4 regions of the Brenneria uluponensis genome follow, and region 1 is predicted to be linked to each of the others. Evidence: predicted binding sites of a transcription regulator. Region 1 holds the regulator's gene; each other region holds the start of a gene.
What was found. The regulator CRP, encoded in region 1, controls carbon source genes, mostly activating them, when cyclic AMP is high. The targets are predictions, from matches to a motif close to ATGTGANNNNNNTCACAT.
Positions count from the first base shown of each region.

Region 2: the regulator CRP is predicted to act here: its motif matches at 2,244-2,261, upstream of psiE (phosphate-starvation-inducible protein PsiE).
Region 3: the regulator CRP is predicted to act here: its motif matches at 1,753-1,770, upstream of focA (formate transporter FocA).
Region 4: the regulator CRP is predicted to act here: its motif matches at 2,152-2,169, upstream of ompW (outer membrane protein OmpW).

Region 1 covers NZ_CP135917.1:360,884-365,060, reverse strand. Annotated here, with positions in the region: gene RS889_RS01725 (LysR family transcriptional regulator) at 9-968, shown strand; gene RS889_RS01720 (OsmC family protein) at 1,116-1,523, opposite strand; gene crp (cAMP-activated global transcriptional regulator CRP) at 1,845-2,477, shown strand; gene argD (bifunctional acetylornithine/succinyldiaminopimelate transaminase) at 2,540-3,763, opposite strand; gene RS889_RS01705 (aminodeoxychorismate synthase component II) at 3,883-4,177, opposite strand, start outside.
Region 2 covers NZ_CP135917.1:1,399,306-1,403,482, reverse strand. Annotated here, with positions in the region: gene trhP (prephenate-dependent tRNA uridine(34) hydroxylase TrhP) at 93-1,454, shown strand; gene psiE (phosphate-starvation-inducible protein PsiE) at 1,743-2,150, opposite strand; gene thiD (bifunctional hydroxymethylpyrimidine kinase/phosphomethylpyrimidine kinase) at 2,341-3,144, opposite strand; gene thiM (hydroxyethylthiazole kinase) at 3,141-3,935, opposite strand; TPP riboswitch at 3,972-4,074, opposite strand.
Region 3 covers NZ_CP135917.1:2,921,223-2,925,399, forward strand. Annotated here, with positions in the region: gene ycaO (30S ribosomal protein S12 methylthiotransferase accessory factor YcaO) at 1-1,280, shown strand, start outside; gene focA (formate transporter FocA) at 1,830-2,687, shown strand; gene pflB (formate C-acetyltransferase) at 2,746-4,177, shown strand, end outside.
Region 4 covers NZ_CP135917.1:2,504,401-2,508,577, forward strand. Annotated here, with positions in the region: gene trpB (tryptophan synthase subunit beta) at 1-414, shown strand, start outside; gene trpA (tryptophan synthase subunit alpha) at 414-1,226, shown strand; gene ompW (outer membrane protein OmpW) at 1,455-2,090, opposite strand; gene RS889_RS11465 (YkgJ family cysteine cluster protein) at 2,373-2,735, shown strand; gene RS889_RS11470 (YciC family protein) at 2,852-3,604, shown strand; gene RS889_RS11475 (septation protein A) at 3,733-4,177, shown strand, end outside.

The sequences.
Region 1 (4,177 bases):
TACCAATTATGGAAAGTAAACTTTCCGATTTCAGAAACCTACTGACAGAAAAAAATGAAAGCTCACAGATAAGCATCAATAATGTGGACTTAAAACTATTACGCGTATTCAAAAGCGTTGTTGAAGCCGGAGGTTTTACTTCTGCAAGCCATGAATTAAACATTGGATTGGCAGCAATAAGCAAACAGGTTTCTGATCTGGAAATTCGCCTTGGGATGACACTATGCAGCCGTGGCCGTGATGGTTTCTTTCTTACCGAATATGGCAGCATCGTCTATCAGGCCACGTTGGAGCTATTTTCTTCCATCAATCAATTTCGCGATCGTCTGCAAAGTAGCCGTAATGAAATCCTCGGTGAAATCAATATCAGTGTGATTGATAACACCATCACCGACCGTCAGTCGCCCATCACCAAAGCGGTGCGTCAACTCGCTTACGTCGCACCAAAACTGAACATCAGGCTTCAAACGGAACAGCTCGACAATCTTGAGAGAGGATTAAACGAAGGCCGATTAACCTGCGCTATTGCTCCGGTTTATGAAGAAAAAAGCGAGTTTGAATATTATTTTCTCTATCAGGAAGAGTCACAAATATATTGTAGTAACGAGCATGAATTCTTCCATTTAAATGACTCGGATATCACTATTGATATGTTGAAAAATGCTAAAGTCATTAATCATAGTTACGCCAGCATGCATCATAAAAATAAGGTATTTAATTTCAAGAATAGCAATATTCAGGCGGTGCAAATTGAATCTGTCGCCATGCTCATTCTGACTGGGCATTTTATTGGCTATCTCCCTTGCCATTATGCAGAAAGATATGTTGAACAAAATTTACTACGGCCTATTACTTCAGAATCATTAACCATTTTCACCCGATTCTGTTTTATTATCAAAAAAGGGAAAAGAATAAATACGATCATAAAATTATTTATGGACGCGTTGGGCATCCAGAGTGAATCATAATCACATGCACTATTTTGGTGCCTACCACTCATTTTCGATACTACGTGTTCACTACATCAGCATCAGCACTTACTACGGCGCCACCTCGAACAGCAGCGCGTGCCACTGACAACCGTGAGATATACCCACCTCACGGTCATTAAAGCTCTACGCCACGTCACGCACTTCATGACTGTGGGTAATATCCACCGCCTGACCCAGCATCAACGCGACAGAGCAATATTTTTCAGCTGAAAGGGAAACCGCTCGCTCCACGACCTTATCGGCCAGTCCCTTACCAGTAACGATAAAATGCAGATTGATGGCAGTGAACAAACGAGGGGCATCGGTTTTACGATCCGAAGTCAGCCGGACTTCACAGTCCACCACATCATTACGGCCTTTTTGCAGAATGGAAACCACATCAATAGCACTACACCCACCGACAGACATCAGCACCATTTCCATCGGGCTTGGCGCTTTATCACCGGCATTGCCATCCATTAATACCTGATGTCCGGAGGCAGATTCACCGATAAACGTTAAGCCTTCAACCCACTTCACTCGCGCCTGCATAAATTCACCCTCAATCAACTATTTTTGAAATATTACATCGCTTATGTACAAAAAAGCCTGATAATCAGAGCTTAGTCATGCTGAAGCGAGACAACACAAGACACTACGTGCAACCTGTGTTACAAACGAATCCTGAATCTGCTTATTTCGAGCCAAAGCAAAAAAACAAGCAGATCATGACGTCACTCGATAGAGACCTAATATATTCCCTGACGTCATTCCGCCTACACGGAATTTGAATTATAACTATGTTATCACGCCGTACAGGGAACTCTGAACCCTGTGATTTGCGCAGTGAATTACAACAGAGGATGACAGCGAATGGTTCTCGGCAAACCGCAAACAGACCCGACTCTTGAATGGTTCCTTTCTCATTGCCATATTCACAAGTATCCATCAAAGAGCACGCTTATTCACCAAGGTGAAAAAGCAGAAACGCTTTACTACATCGTGAAAGGTGCTGTCGCAGTGCTGATCAAAGATGAAGAAGGCAAAGAAATGATTCTCTCCTATCTCAATCAGGGGGATTTTATTGGTGAACTCGGATTGTTTGAAGAAGGCCAGGAGCGAAGTGCCTGGGTGAGAGCCAAAACTGCCTGCGAAGTTGCTGAAATTTCATATAAAAAATTCCGTCAACTGATTCAGGTTAACCCTGACATTCTGATGCGATTATCTGCTCAGATGGCGAACCGTCTACAGGTAACGTCAGAGAAAGTGGGCAATCTTGCCTTCCTGGACGTAACAGGTCGTATTGCTCAGACGTTGCTTAATCTGGCCAAACAACCTGATGCCATGACCCACCCAGATGGCATGCAGATTAAGATCACCCGCCAGGAAATCGGCCAAATCGTGGGGTGCTCCCGCGAAACAGTAGGCCGTATACTGAAAATGTTGGAAGATCAAAATCTTATATCTGCCCATGGGAAAACCATCGTGGTTTATGGCACCCGCTAACCCATATCAGATAACAAAAGAGCGTGCCACAGCACGCTCTTTTCGTTTTGTCTAAAGACGGCTTACTGACCGTTGACGACCTGTGCCACCGCTTTGGCGAAAAGCGCCATGCCTTGATCGATATCGGCCAGTTCAATGACTAATGAAGGTACAAAACGGATCACATCCGGCCCTGCCACCAAAATCATCAGGCCATGCTCAGCAGAAGCAGTCAGGAAATCCCGTGCCCGACCCTGCCATTCAGGTTTTAGCGCCACGCCCAGCAACAGTCCTTGACCACGAATTTCGTCGAAAATGCCGAACTCCGCATTAATAGTATTCAACGCCGCCACAAAACGATCGTGACGCTCGGCCACACCTGACAGCACCTCCGGCGTATTAATCGTATCCAACGCCGCTTCCGCCACCGCGCAGGCCAACGGATTACCGCCATACGTCGTACCGTGAACCCCCACCGTCATCACCGAAGCAATTTCCTCGGTGGTCAGCATTGCACTAATGGGAAAACCACCGCCCAACGCTTTGGCCGTAGTCAAAATATCCGGCTGAACATCGTAATGCATATAAGAGAACAGTTTACCGGTGCGTCCCATCCCACACTGAACTTCATCAAACACCATCAGCGCCTGATATTGATCGCACAACGCCCGCACACCGTTTATAAATTCCGGCGTTGCAGGAATAACACCACCCTCGCCCTGCACCGGCTCTAACACCACCGCGCAGGTGTGGTCATCCATAACGGCTTTGACAGCGGCCAGATCATTAAACGGTACATGGATAATATCTGCCGGCTTAGGGCCGAAACCATCCGCATATTTCGCCTGCCCCCCCACCGACACAGTAAATAGTGTTCGGCCATGGAATGCATGATAGAACGCGATGATTTTGGTTTTGTACGGACTGTAACGCTTGATGGCATAGTGACGAGCCAGCTTGAAAGCCGCTTCATTAGCTTCCGCACCGGAATTAACGAAAAAGACCCGATCCGCGAACGTCGCATTGATAAGCTTGCTTGCCAACCGCAAAGCCGGTTCATTGGTAAAAACATTGCTGGTATGCCACAGGGTTTCCCCCTGCTGTTTGAGTGCTTCAACCAACGCCGGATGGCAATGCCCTAACGCTGTCACTGCAATCCCGCCGGAAAAATCGATATATTCCTTACCTTGCTGGTCCCAAACCCGGCTTCCCTTGCCTTTAACCGGCACAAACTGCGCTGGTGCATAAACCGGAAGTATTACTTTATTGTGAGTGTCTCTTGTTACCGCCATTTTATCTGTTGCCATCTGCTTCCCCGCCTCAATATCTCACTACCTTGAATGAAAATATAGTCAATAAATATGCATAAAAAGTCATAACGAGGCAATCATTAATCTGCTGGAAAAGAAAATTATCCACTATATGACTATAAACCAAGAAAATTCTTCAATAACTGATGCCCCTGCTGGCTCAGGATACTTTCCGGGTGAAACTGCACCCCTTCCAGAGGCAGAGAACGGTGACGAATGCCCATGATTTCATCTATTCCCTGCTGATGCTCACTCCAGGCGGTAATCTCGAAACAGTCAGGCAGAGAAGCCTTGTCGATCACCAGAGAATGATAACGCGTGACGTTCAACGGCTGAGCCAACCCGGTAAACACCCCCACATTGGTATGCTGAATTAATGATGTTTTGCCATGCATTACCTGCCGGGCACGG
Region 2 (4,177 bases), 1.0 Mb from region 1:
TGCTGATTTTTTACCGCATAAGCGTTAGAATCGCCGCCTTTACTGCTCCCGTCCGGGGGCAGCCTGACTTGTGATCAGACTTGAGAGACATCATGTTTAAACCGGAATTACTTTCTCCGGCCGGTACGCTGAAAAACATGCGTTACGCCTTTGCTTACGGCGCAGATGCTATTTATGCCGGTCAACCCCGTTACAGCCTGCGTGTTCGTAATAACGAATTCAATCATCAGACGTTGGCCGAGGCGATCAATGAAGCCCACCTGCTGGGTAAAAAATTCTATGTAGTGGTGAACATCGCCCCTCACAACGCCAAGATCAAAACCTTTCTGCGGGATTTGCAGCCAGTAATTGAAATGAACCCGGATGCGCTGATCATGTCTGATCCGGGACTTATCATGATGGTACGGGAAAACTTCCCACACATGCCGATTCATCTTTCCGTACAGGCCAATGCGGTAAACTGGGCGACGGTGAAATTCTGGCAGCAGATGGGACTTAGCCGCGTGATTTTGTCTCGTGAACTATCGCTGGAAGAAATTGCTGAAATACGTACCCAGGTTCCAGACATGGAGCTGGAAATTTTCGTCCATGGCGCGCTTTGCATGGCTTATTCCGGACGTTGCCTGCTTTCCGGTTATATCAACAAACGCGATCCGAATCAGGGAACCTGTACCAATGCCTGCCGTTGGGAATACAAAGTACAGGAAGGCAAAGAGGACGATGCCGGTAATATCGTGCATATCCACCAACCGATCGCTGTAACCAATGTGGAGCCGACGTTGGGCATTGGTGCACCAACCGATAAAGTCTTCATGTTGGAAGAGAGCCAACGCCCTGGTGAATACATGAGCGCTTTTGAAGACGAACATGGTACTTACATCATGAATTCCCGCGATTTACGTGCGATTCAGCATGTGGAGCGCTTAACCCAGATGCAGGTTCACTCCCTGAAAATCGAAGGGCGAACCAAATCCTTCTACTACTGCGCTCGCACCGCACAAGTCTACCGCCGCGCCATTGATGACGCTGTTGCCGGAAAACCCTTTGATCCCACCCTTCTGCAAACCTTGGAAGGGCTGGCGCACCGCGGTTACACCGAAGGTTTCCTTCGTCGCCATGTCCATGAGGATTATCAGAACTACGACTATGGTTACTCGGTCTCGGACCAACAGCAGTTCGTTGGTGAATTCACGAGTGAACGCCGTAACGGGCTGGCTGAAGTGGCGGTGAAAAATAAGTTTACCTGCGGTGACAGTGTGGAAATGATGACGCCGGGCGGCAATATACAATTTACCGTGGAAGCGATGCAGAATGCCAAAGGTCAGGCTATTGATGTCGCACCCGGTAATGGTCATATCGTTTATCTGCCTGTACCGGAAGATATCTCGCTGGAATATGCTCTGTTGCTGCGCAATCTGCCGGGAACAACCACCCGCAACCCGCATGCGAAATAACAAACATTAAGTGTAAACAGCATGACTTTTAACATTTATTAGAATCAGATCACATCAATTGGCCTGACGACTGGTTACTATTGCGGCGCTGAGAAAATACAGAACGAAAAATAAGCGTAGTAAATACTACTAGGAACCACCTCCTTGGCCAGCTCAATCTCCCTTGAGCTGGCTTTTCTTTTTCGACTTATCGCTACATCTACGTTTCAGCGCTAACCATGACAACCGCATCCGACCACACCGGCCTACCGGATTTTCATCGATAGAAATCGAAAGCCCATTCTTCAACTACTCACGCTTCAAACGTTGGCTGTTAGCCAGATAAAGGGCTACCACCAATATCAGAATCGACGCGGCATAAACCAGGGTATAGGAGGGATTGTCATGATCGACAATAATCAAGCGCACGATAGCGGTGATACCGATATAAAGAAAATAACGTAGCGGGAAATGGTATCCCGACTGAAAATACTTCACGATCAACGCAATAAATTCAAAATACAGGAAATAGACCACCAAACTGTCAATCAGCATGTAGGAAGAGTCTTTCTCATTGCTGATCATTAACGCTGTCGCCAAATGGAGAGTTTCCTTACCAAGGAACACCACCAGAATAACAGCCAATAGCAACAATCCCACGCTGAGTATCACCTGCAATCCTCGTGCAATCATCACCACGCGTGTTGAACCCACCATTCATCTACTCCTTACCCAAACTGCGCCAAATAATATGGACGATTATTGTCTGCCTACCGCAGCTTAAATTGTTGGCACATCAGTGTAACGATAATTTGACACAGATCACAAAAATATTGGGGGCCATCAACACCGTCTAGATCTTTTTTTTATTATCTATCTGATTTTATTATGCCTTACATACCATAGGCTACCACCAGCGGTGGAAATGGTGTACCGGACCAATTCCCTTCCCGACCTCCAGTGAATCCGCCTGCTCCAGCGCTCCTTGCAGATAGGCTTTGGCTGCCATGACGGTGGCAGGCCAGTCGTTATAACGCGGGCGTAGCGCCGCCAGTGCTGCCGACAAAGTACAGCCAGTACCGTGAGTATGACGGGTATGGATACGGGGCGCGGTGAAACGTACCGGCTCGCTTTGTACCGAGAATAACCAGTCCGGACTCTCCTCATCACTCAGGTGCCCCCCCTTCATCAGCACCGCCTGACACCCCATCGCTAACAGTGCTTCCCCTTGCTGACGCATCTCCTGCTCATTGGCTGCGGGAGAACACGCCAGCAAGGCCGCCGCTTCCGGTAAATTGGGAGTGATCAGTGAAACCTGGGGTAATAACATCTGCCGAATGGCGTCGACCGCGTCAGCCGCCAGTAATGGATCACCGCTTTTCGCCAGCATTACCGTATCCAGCACCACATACGGCACGACATAGCGCCGCAAACGCTCGGCCACCACCTCGACAATATCAGTCTGAGCCAGCATACCTATTTTGGCGCTATCAATGCGTACATCGCTCAATACAGAATCCAGCTGAGCTGCGACAAAATCAGGCTCAATCCGGTAAACCGACTGCACACCACACGTATTCTGTGCCACCAGTGCGGTGATCACACTGGTGCCGTAAGCTTCCAGTGCGGAGAACGTTTTCAAATCGGCCTGAATACCGGCACCACCGCTGGGATCCGTACCGGCGATGGTCAGTGCGTTGATGCGTCTCATACCAGATCCTCCGCACGCAGGTGATATAAGTGGTCAAGAAACGCCGGGATAAAACTTCCCGGCCCTTGTACCTGTACTGATGCTCGTCCTCCAGCCAGTGCCATCACATGACACGCCGTCGCCACATGCGGCAAACGGTCACCGGCCAGCGCACAAAAGGCCGCAACCACCGCAGATAGCGCACAACCGGTTCCTACAACCCGTGTCATTATTTTATCCCCGCCGGGAATAGCCCAGTCACGATCACCATCCGTCACGTAATCCACTTCGCCCGTCACCGCGACAACGGTAGCAATACGACGCGCCAATTCACGCGCGGCAGGCAATGCCGTTAACGAATCGTTGGCGCTGTCCACACCGCGCCCCTGAATGTTTAGCCCGGATAACGCCATGATTTCGGAAGCGTTTCCCCGAATGGCGGCCGGTTTGAGTTGCAGTAGTTCACGGGCAAATTCAGTACGAAAAGTCAGCCCGCCAACCGCCACCGGATCGAACACCCACGGTGTTCCAGCCTGATTGGCACTGTTCACCGCGGCCAGCATAGCATCCGCGCGATCGCGCTCCAGTGTACCTACATTGATGAGCAACGCATCGGCCACCGCGCTGAATTGCGCCGCTTCGCCGGGATCAACCACCATCGCGGGCGAGGCGCCCAGCGCCAATAAGACGTTGGCTGTAAAACTTTGTACTACATCATTGGTCAGGCAGTGGACTAACGGCGCCAGATGGCGGAATTGAGTCAGGGAATCTGCGGCAACAGCGGCAGACAACAGCACAGGTCGAGCGTTCATAAATCTCCCAACCAGCATATCAAGAAGGCGGTAACCGATGAGATACCGTGACTTCCCTACGCTGGCATTATCCAGATCAGGTTATACGGGTAAATTCTCAGCCACCGCAATTAATGCAAAGGCACCCCGAGTCAGCAACGTATTATTGAAAGTGAAAAGATAAAGGTCAATAGCTGTCTACACCACCGGCTATAACACCAAAATCCTTATAAATCAAAAAATAACAATCATAATTATTTTTT
Region 3 (4,177 bases), 2.5 Mb from region 1:
CCGATCAGCAAACGATTTATATTCCGATGAACATCATCGGTAATCTGTATGTTTCCAACGGCATGTCCGCCGGTAATACCGCCAATGAGGCCCGGGTTCAGGCGCTTTCCGAAGTTTTTGAGCGTTATGTGAAAAACCGGATTATTGCGGAATCTATCAGTTTGCCGGAAATTCCATCTGCGGTTCTGGCTCGCTATCCCACCGTGATTGAAGCGATTGCCGCACTGGAAAAAGAAGGCTTCCCGATTTTTGCCTATGACGCTTCTCTTGGCGGTCAGTATCCGGTCATTTGTGTCGTACTGTTTAACCCCGATAACGGTACCTGTTTCGCCTCTTTTGGCGCACACCCGGATTTTGGCGTGGCACTGGAACGTACCGTAACCGAACTGTTGCAAGGGCGGAGTCTGAAAGATTTAGACGTATTTACGCCCCCTACTTTTGATAGCGACGAAGTCGCAGAACACACCAATCTGGAAACCCATTTTATCGATTCCAGCGGTCTGATTTCCTGGGACATGTTCCGACAAAAAGCCGACTATGATTTTGCTGACTGGGATTTCAGTGGCACGACCGAGCAGGAATTTGCCACGCTGATGTCCATTTTCCGCAAGGAAAATAAAGAAGTGTATATCGCCGACTACGAGCATCTTGCTGTGTATGCCTGCCGAATCCTGGTGCCGGGTATGTCTGACATTTACCCGGCCGAAGATCTATGGCTGGCCAACAGCAGCATGGGCGCACATCTGCGGGATACCTTGCTGACATTGCCTGACAGCCAGTGGGAACCACAGAATTATCTGGAATTACTGCAACAACTGGATGATGAAGGGCTGGACGATTTCACTCGGGTACGTGAGCTGCTGGGTATTGCCTCCGGCAAAGATAACGGCTGGTTCACATTGCGCATTGGTGAACTGAAAGCCATGCTCGCGCTCGCGGGTGGCGATCTGGATCTGGCACTGAGTTGGGTCGAATGGTCGCAGGACTTCAATCAGTCTGTCTTCAGTGCCGAACGCAGCAACTATTACCGTTGTTTGCGCACACTGCTGCAACTGGCACTCGAACCAGAACGCGACCCGGCACAGTACTATGATGCTTTCGTAAAAATGTACGGGCAGGATACGGTAGATGTCGCCAGCGCAGCCATCGCCGGAGAACAGTGTTTCTATGGGTTGTTTGCGATAGATGCCGAGCTGAAGGCGTTGCCTGCGCATCAGTCACTGCTGGCCGCCTACGAAAAGCTACAGCAGGTTAAACGTAAACATTGGCAAAAGCAGTAGTCGCGCTGCATATCGACAGTGCTGACCGCGGCAAGCGCCTGTGCCACAGGAGCTTGCCATTTTTTTCGTAAAATAGAATAGCCATGCGCCGTAAAGAATACATTCCCATTAGCGGTGTTTTTATTTTACACTTCTGCATATTCTTTTTTTATCGTCAATTAACCTTGTTTTTATTATGGTTAATTTTACTTTTCTGACGATATGTCATTATTTATTTACCGCCATTTCGTTTGGTGAAAATATGCTGACAGCAATATTGTTAGCAAATGGTGAACAAGTAATTAAATATCGTCGAAGTAGCAAACTGAATTACTACAAAACCTTATTTTTTTTAACGCTTGATTGGTATTGAAGAACGGGTTCATTCAACTCTTTTTGTAAAATTTAAAAAAATTTTTCTTTTTATTTTTCATATAATTAGACATAAAAATAAGGATTAAACCCCGCTTAATAACCCCAATAGTTTCTGCCAATATGATCCATATCAATTTTTGGATTATACTGCTTTGTTAATATCTCGACGCTGATAAATTTTAAGAGAGAGTTAGTGTGAAAGCTGACAACCCCTTCACATTGTTATTACCTGCCGCCATGGCGAAAGCTGCTGAAGATGCCGGCGTTTATAAAGCGACAAAACAGCCGCTGACTACTTTTTATCTGGCAATTACTGCCGGTGTTTTTATCTCTATTGCATTTGTTTTTTATATTACCGCCACCACTGGATCAACCGTTATGCCATTTGGTGTAGCAAAATTGATTGGTGGCATCTGCTTTTCTCTCGGGCTGATGTTGGTGGTAGTCTGTGGTGCAGACTTGTTTACTTCGACGGTGTTGATCGTCATTGCCAAGGCCAGTGGCCGAATCACCTGGAAACAACTCGCCTTCAACTGGATAAACGTGTACATCGGCAACTTGATCGGCGCCCTATTCTTTGTTGCGTTAATCTGGTTTTCTGGTGAACACATGGTGGCGAACGGATCCTGGGGGCTGAATGTTATGCAAACAGCCAATCATAAGCTGGAGCATACCTTTGTCCAGGCGCTCTGCCTCGGTATTTTGGCCAATCTGATGGTCTGCCTGGCCGTATGGATGAGTTATTCCGGCCGCAGCCTGACCGACAAGATGTTCGCCATGATCCTGCCGGTTGCCATGTTTGTGGCCAGCGGCTTTGAGCACAGCATCGCTAATATGTTTATGATTCCGATGGGGATCGTGGTGAAGAACTTCGCCTCTGCCGAATTCTGGCATGCCATCGGCATGGTACCCACACAATTTGAGCATTTAACCGTTAGTAACTTTATTACTAATAACCTGATTCCAGTCACGATCGGCAACATTATTGGTGGGGGGTTGATGGTAGGCTTGACCTATTGGGTTATTTATTTGCGCGGTGGAGAAAAGCACTAAGGTGCTATCGGCCGCAACATCGGGTTCTAAGAAATCCATATCTAAAGGTAGGTGTAAAATGACCGAGCTGAATGAAAAATTGGCCAGTGCATGGCAAGGTTTTAGCAAAGGTGAATGGCAGGATGGAGTTAACGTTCGTGACTTCATTCAGAAAAACTACACGCCGTATGAAGGTAATGAATCTTTCCTGGCTGGTGCCACCAAAGCGACGACTGCGTTGTGGGATCAGGTAATGGAAGGCGTTAAACAGGAAAACCGCACTCACGCGCCTGTTGATTTCGATACCGATATAGCCGCCACCATCACGTCTCATGATGCGGGCTACATCAACAAGAATCTGGAAAAAATCGTTGGTTTGCAGACTGATGCTCCACTGAAACGTGCACTTATTCCGTTTGGTGGCATCAAGATGATTGAAGGTTCCTGTAAGGTCTATGGCCGTGAATTGGATCCGCAACTGAAGAAAATCTTCACCGAATACCGTAAAACTCACAACCAGGGCGTATTTGATGTTTATACCCCAGATATCCTGCGTTGCCGTAAATCCGGTATTCTGACCGGCTTGCCAGACGCCTACGGCCGTGGCCGTATCATCGGTGACTACCGCCGCATCGCGCTGTACGGTATTGACTACCTGATGAAAGACAAGTTTGCCCAGTTCACTTCTTTGCAGTCCAGACTGGAAAACGGTGAAGATCTGGAAGCGACCATCCGTCTGCGTGAAGAAATTGCTGACCAGCATCATGCCCTGAGCCAGATTAAAGAAATGGCTGCCAAATATGGTTGCGACATTTCAGGTCCGGCTACCAATGCATGTGAAGCGGTTCAGTGGACATACTTCGGCTACCTGGCTGCGGTTAAGTCTCAGAACGGTGCAGCGATGTCCTTCGGCCGCGTGTCCAGCTTCCTGGATATCTTTATTGAACGCGATCTGAAAGCTGGCAAAATCACTGAAGAACAGGCTCAGGAACTGGTCGACCATTTAGTAATGAAACTGCGTATGGTACGCTTCCTGCGTACACCAGAATATGATGAACTGTTCTCAGGTGACCCGATCTGGGCAACCGAGTCTTTGGGTGGTATGGGCCTGGATGGTCGTACTCTGGTTACCAAAAACAGCTTCCGTTTCCTGAATACCCTATACACCATGGGGCCATCACCGGAACCAAACATCACGATTCTGTGGTCTGAAAAACTCCCGCTGAACTTCAAGAAATTTGCCGCCAAAGTGTCCATCGATACCTCTTCTCTGCAATATGAGAATGATGATCTGATGCGTCCTGACTTCAACAGCGATGACTACGCTATTGCCTGTTGTGTCAGCCCGATGGTGGTTGGTAAACAAATGCAGTTCTTTGGTGCCCGTGCAAACCTGGCAAAAACCATGCTGTACGCTATTAACGGCGGTGTGGATGAAAAAATGAAAATGCAGGTTGGTCCTAAATCTGCACCTATCATGGGTGATTTGCTGGACTTTGATGAAGTGTTGG
Region 4 (4,177 bases), 2.1 Mb from region 1:
GGCATTGAAACCGGACAGCATGGCGCTCCGCTAAAACATGGCCGGGTCGGTATTTACTTTGGTATGAAATCGCCAATGATGCAGACGGCTGAAGGCCAAATTGAAGAGTCCTATTCACTTTCCGCCGGACTGGATTTCCCATCAGTGGGGCCACAGCATGCTTATCTCAATAGCATTGGTCGGGCGGATTACGTCTCAATAACCGATGATGAAGCATTGGATGCTTTTAAAGAATTGTCCCGCCATGAAGGGATAATTCCGGCGCTAGAGTCTTCTCACGCATTGGCTTACGCGATCAAAATGATTAAAGCAGAGCCAGAGAAAGAACAAATCCTGGTCGTTAACCTTTCCGGTCGTGGGGACAAAGACATTTTTACAGTTCACGATATTCTGAAAGCTCGGGGAGAAATATGATGGAACGTTACCATGCCTTGTTTAGTCGATTGGCAGAAAAGAAGGAAGGTGCTTTTGTACCTTTTGTGACACTCGGTGATCCTTCCCCTGAACTATCACTACAAATTATTGATACGCTGGTTGCTTCGGGGGCCGACGCACTGGAATTAGGCATTCCGTTTTCCGATCCGCTGGCGGATGGCCCAACGATACAGAATGCGACCTTGCGAGCCTTCGCTGCCGGAGTGACGCCTGAACATTGTTTTGAAATGCTCACGGTTATCCGCCAGAAATACCCTGAATTGCCAATGGGATTACTGATGTATGCCAATCTGGTGTTCAGCAATGGTATCGACGCATTTTACCAGCGCTGCGCCCAGGTTGGCGTCGATTCTGTACTGGTTGCGGATGTTCCTCTGGAAGAGTCAGCACCATTCCGTACTGCGGCGCAGCGTCACAACATTGCGCCTATCTTCATCTGCCCACCCAATGCAGATGATGAACTGCTACGTGAAATTGCATCTCACGGGCGTGGCTATACTTATTTGCTGTCCCGTGCCGGAGTTACTGGGGCGGAAACCCGGGCTCAGTTACCGCTGCACCATCTGTTGGCCAAGCTGCATGAATACCACGCCGCCCCACCGCTACAAGGGTTTGGCATTTCCGATCCCACCCAGGTCGAGCTGGTATTAAAAGCGGGTGCCGCCGGCGCCATTTCTGGTTCTGCCATTGTAAAAATTATTGAACAACACCAGAAGCGACCAAAAGAAATGTTGGAACAACTAAGTGAATTTGTCCGTAGCATGAAAGCGGCGACCCGCCCTTCACGCTAAAAGCGTCTCATTGTGTAATGAGTAATAATCAACTCATTCATCTGACATCATGCAGGAAATAAATACCCGACAGAATGAGATAGAAAAGCGGCGGGATAACTATTCCGCCGCTTTTATTTCACATAAAGTACCCTTTCGTCGTTAGTTTATTGTGAAATAAATTCAGTTAACAAGCCATACAATAACTAAGCGAAGGCTACCGCTTTTTCATCATATATTGATATCAACTCAGAACTTGTAACCTACGGCAAACATAAATAACCAGGGATCAAGACGAGTGCTGACAGTTTGATCTTGACCGCTCGCCTTGAATTTCACATCAGTGTTAATATCCATCCACCAGAGAGACATATTCAGTAACCAGTTTTTATTCAGGTTATAATCCAACCCAGCCTGGGCGGCTATCCCCCAGGAGTCAGTGAAACTTAAATCACTTAACCCATTGTTTTTGCCGGTTTCATTGAATTTTTCATCAAAGAAGGTCGTATAGTTCACACCAACCCCTAAATAAGGGCGCAGCTTGTCTTCTTTTTGTCCAAAATAATACTGAGCCATTAATGTAGGGGGCAGATGTTTCACTTCCGCAATTGTACCAAGACCATTTAAGCCTACTTTATGCTGGAACGGCGTAGCTGCCAGTAACTCCACACCAATATTATCAGTTGCCATATAAGTGAACGTTAATCCCAATTGAGTATTGTTATCAACGTTAAAAGACCCTAATGACCCCAGCACATTATCTGAACCTTCATTAGGACGTAAAATAGCCGTACCTGCACGAACAATGATATCACCCGCTTGATTAGCCTGCGCAAAAGCTGGCATTAACGCTGCTGCCATTAATAATAAAGACGCCTTTTTCATTACCCACCCCTTTTGTATGGTTTAAAGTCGAGCGCAATATACCCCCGGGTAAGTATTCTTGTTTTAATCCAGATCACATCTTGACATGTTTCTTGGTAAATTTTTACACACATCAATTTGCTCTAAGTCATTAAAAATACAAGACTTGATCTAAATCAAAAATCGACCTTAAGGCATAAAAACGGCATTGAAATAAAAACTGTCACAGGATTCATTTAGGCGTAAATTTCTTCTTCTACTGCGCATGATTCAATACTGACGAAAGTCGGCGGGATAATCAGAATGAGTGAATACATCAGCCCCTGTATGCAATGCGGTGCTTGCTGTAGTTATTTTCGCGTTTCTTTCTATTGGGCCGAAGCTGATGACGGTGTGGGCGCCGTTCCTGTCTCGCTAACGGAACCTATATCTCCTTTTCTGCGTTGCATGCAGGGAACAAACCGTAAATCGCCTCGTTGTTGTGCATTAGACGGTGAAATTGGTATTGCGGTCCGGTGCCGAATTTACGCCAATCGACCTTCCACTTGTCACGAATTTTCTCCGTCAGGAGAAAATAGCCAGATAAACGAAGCTTGCGATCGTGCCCGCGCCTATTACGGACTTCCTGCGCTTATAGCAACCAGAGTGATTAAACTTAAGGATTGAAGTTCGGAACAAAAAGAAACAGATAATCGTGATTACTGTCGGGGTGCCACTGTCTAGCGTAACGAGTTACAATCAGCCACCAAGTTAGATTGATAACCTTTTGCCAAGGAGTTTTCATGCCTATCACGGCCAGTACGTTGTACCGTGACACGATGTATTTTGCGCGTAACCAGTTTGCCAGCATCCTGATGCTGGCACTGTCGGCAGCGTTGATTACTGTCGTTATCAACCATGTTTTTACACCAGATAGCGACCAACTACAGCTACTGAACAGCAACAGCCTTAACCTCTCTTCTGTCAACCAGCCGGGATTGAGCGAGCTCATTCAGCAAATGACGCCAGAACAACAACTCGTCTTGTTAAAAGCGTCAGCGGCAGGGACATTTGCATCACTTGTCGGTAATGCATTGCTTACGGGTGGAGTACTGATGTTGATCCAGATGGTATCCGCCGGTGCCCGCACCAGCGCCTTGCGAGCAATCGGCGCGGCGGCACCATTATTGCCAAAACTGTTACTACTGCTCCTGATATGTACCTTGCTTATCCAGGTCGGTGTATTGCTGGTAATCGTACCGGGCATATTATTGGCAATTGCATTGAGTTTATCGCCCATCATAGCCATTAGTGAAAAGCGTGGGATTCTCTTCTCCATGCGCGCCAGTAGCAAACTGGCCTTTGCCAATTTACGGATTACCGCACCGGCGGTTATGTTATGGCTTATCGTCAAAGTTATTCTTTTACTATTGGCTGCTAAAATGCCGCTGGTTTCACCGACTGCATTGGCAGTGATAATAAATGGTGCCAGCAACTTTATTTCCGCGCTGTTACTGATTTATCTGTTCCGTCTGTATATGCTCTTACGCGCCTGACATCCAAGGTGCTACTATTCAAGTGGCACCAGCCTCTGGCTTTACCGGTGGTGATGTGACAGTATGACTTCTGATAGAGCCATAAGACGGTCTATCGCCAATACAAGGTTAAGCGACGGATTACCACAATGAAGCAACTTCTTGATTTTATCCCCCTTATTGTTTTTTTTACTTTTTATAAGCTTTACGACATCTATGTTGCCTCCGGCGCATTGATCGCCGCTACGGCCGCATCACTGCTCATCAGTTGGTTTATCTATCGCAAAATTGAAAAAATGATGCTGATTACCTTCGTTATGGTTGTCATATTTGGTTCCCTGACGCTGATATTTCATAACGACCAGTTCATAAAATGGAAAGTCACTTTTATTTATACCCTGTTTGCAGCTGTGTTATTAGTAAGTCAGTTTGTCATGAAGAGACCTATTATCCAGCAGATGCTAGGCAAGGACATCACTCTGCCACAGCAGATATGGGCAAAACTTAACGTCTCATGGGCGCTCTTTTTCATTATCTGTGGCCTGGCAAATATTTATATTGCCTTCTGGATGCCGCAAAGTGTTTGGGTTAATT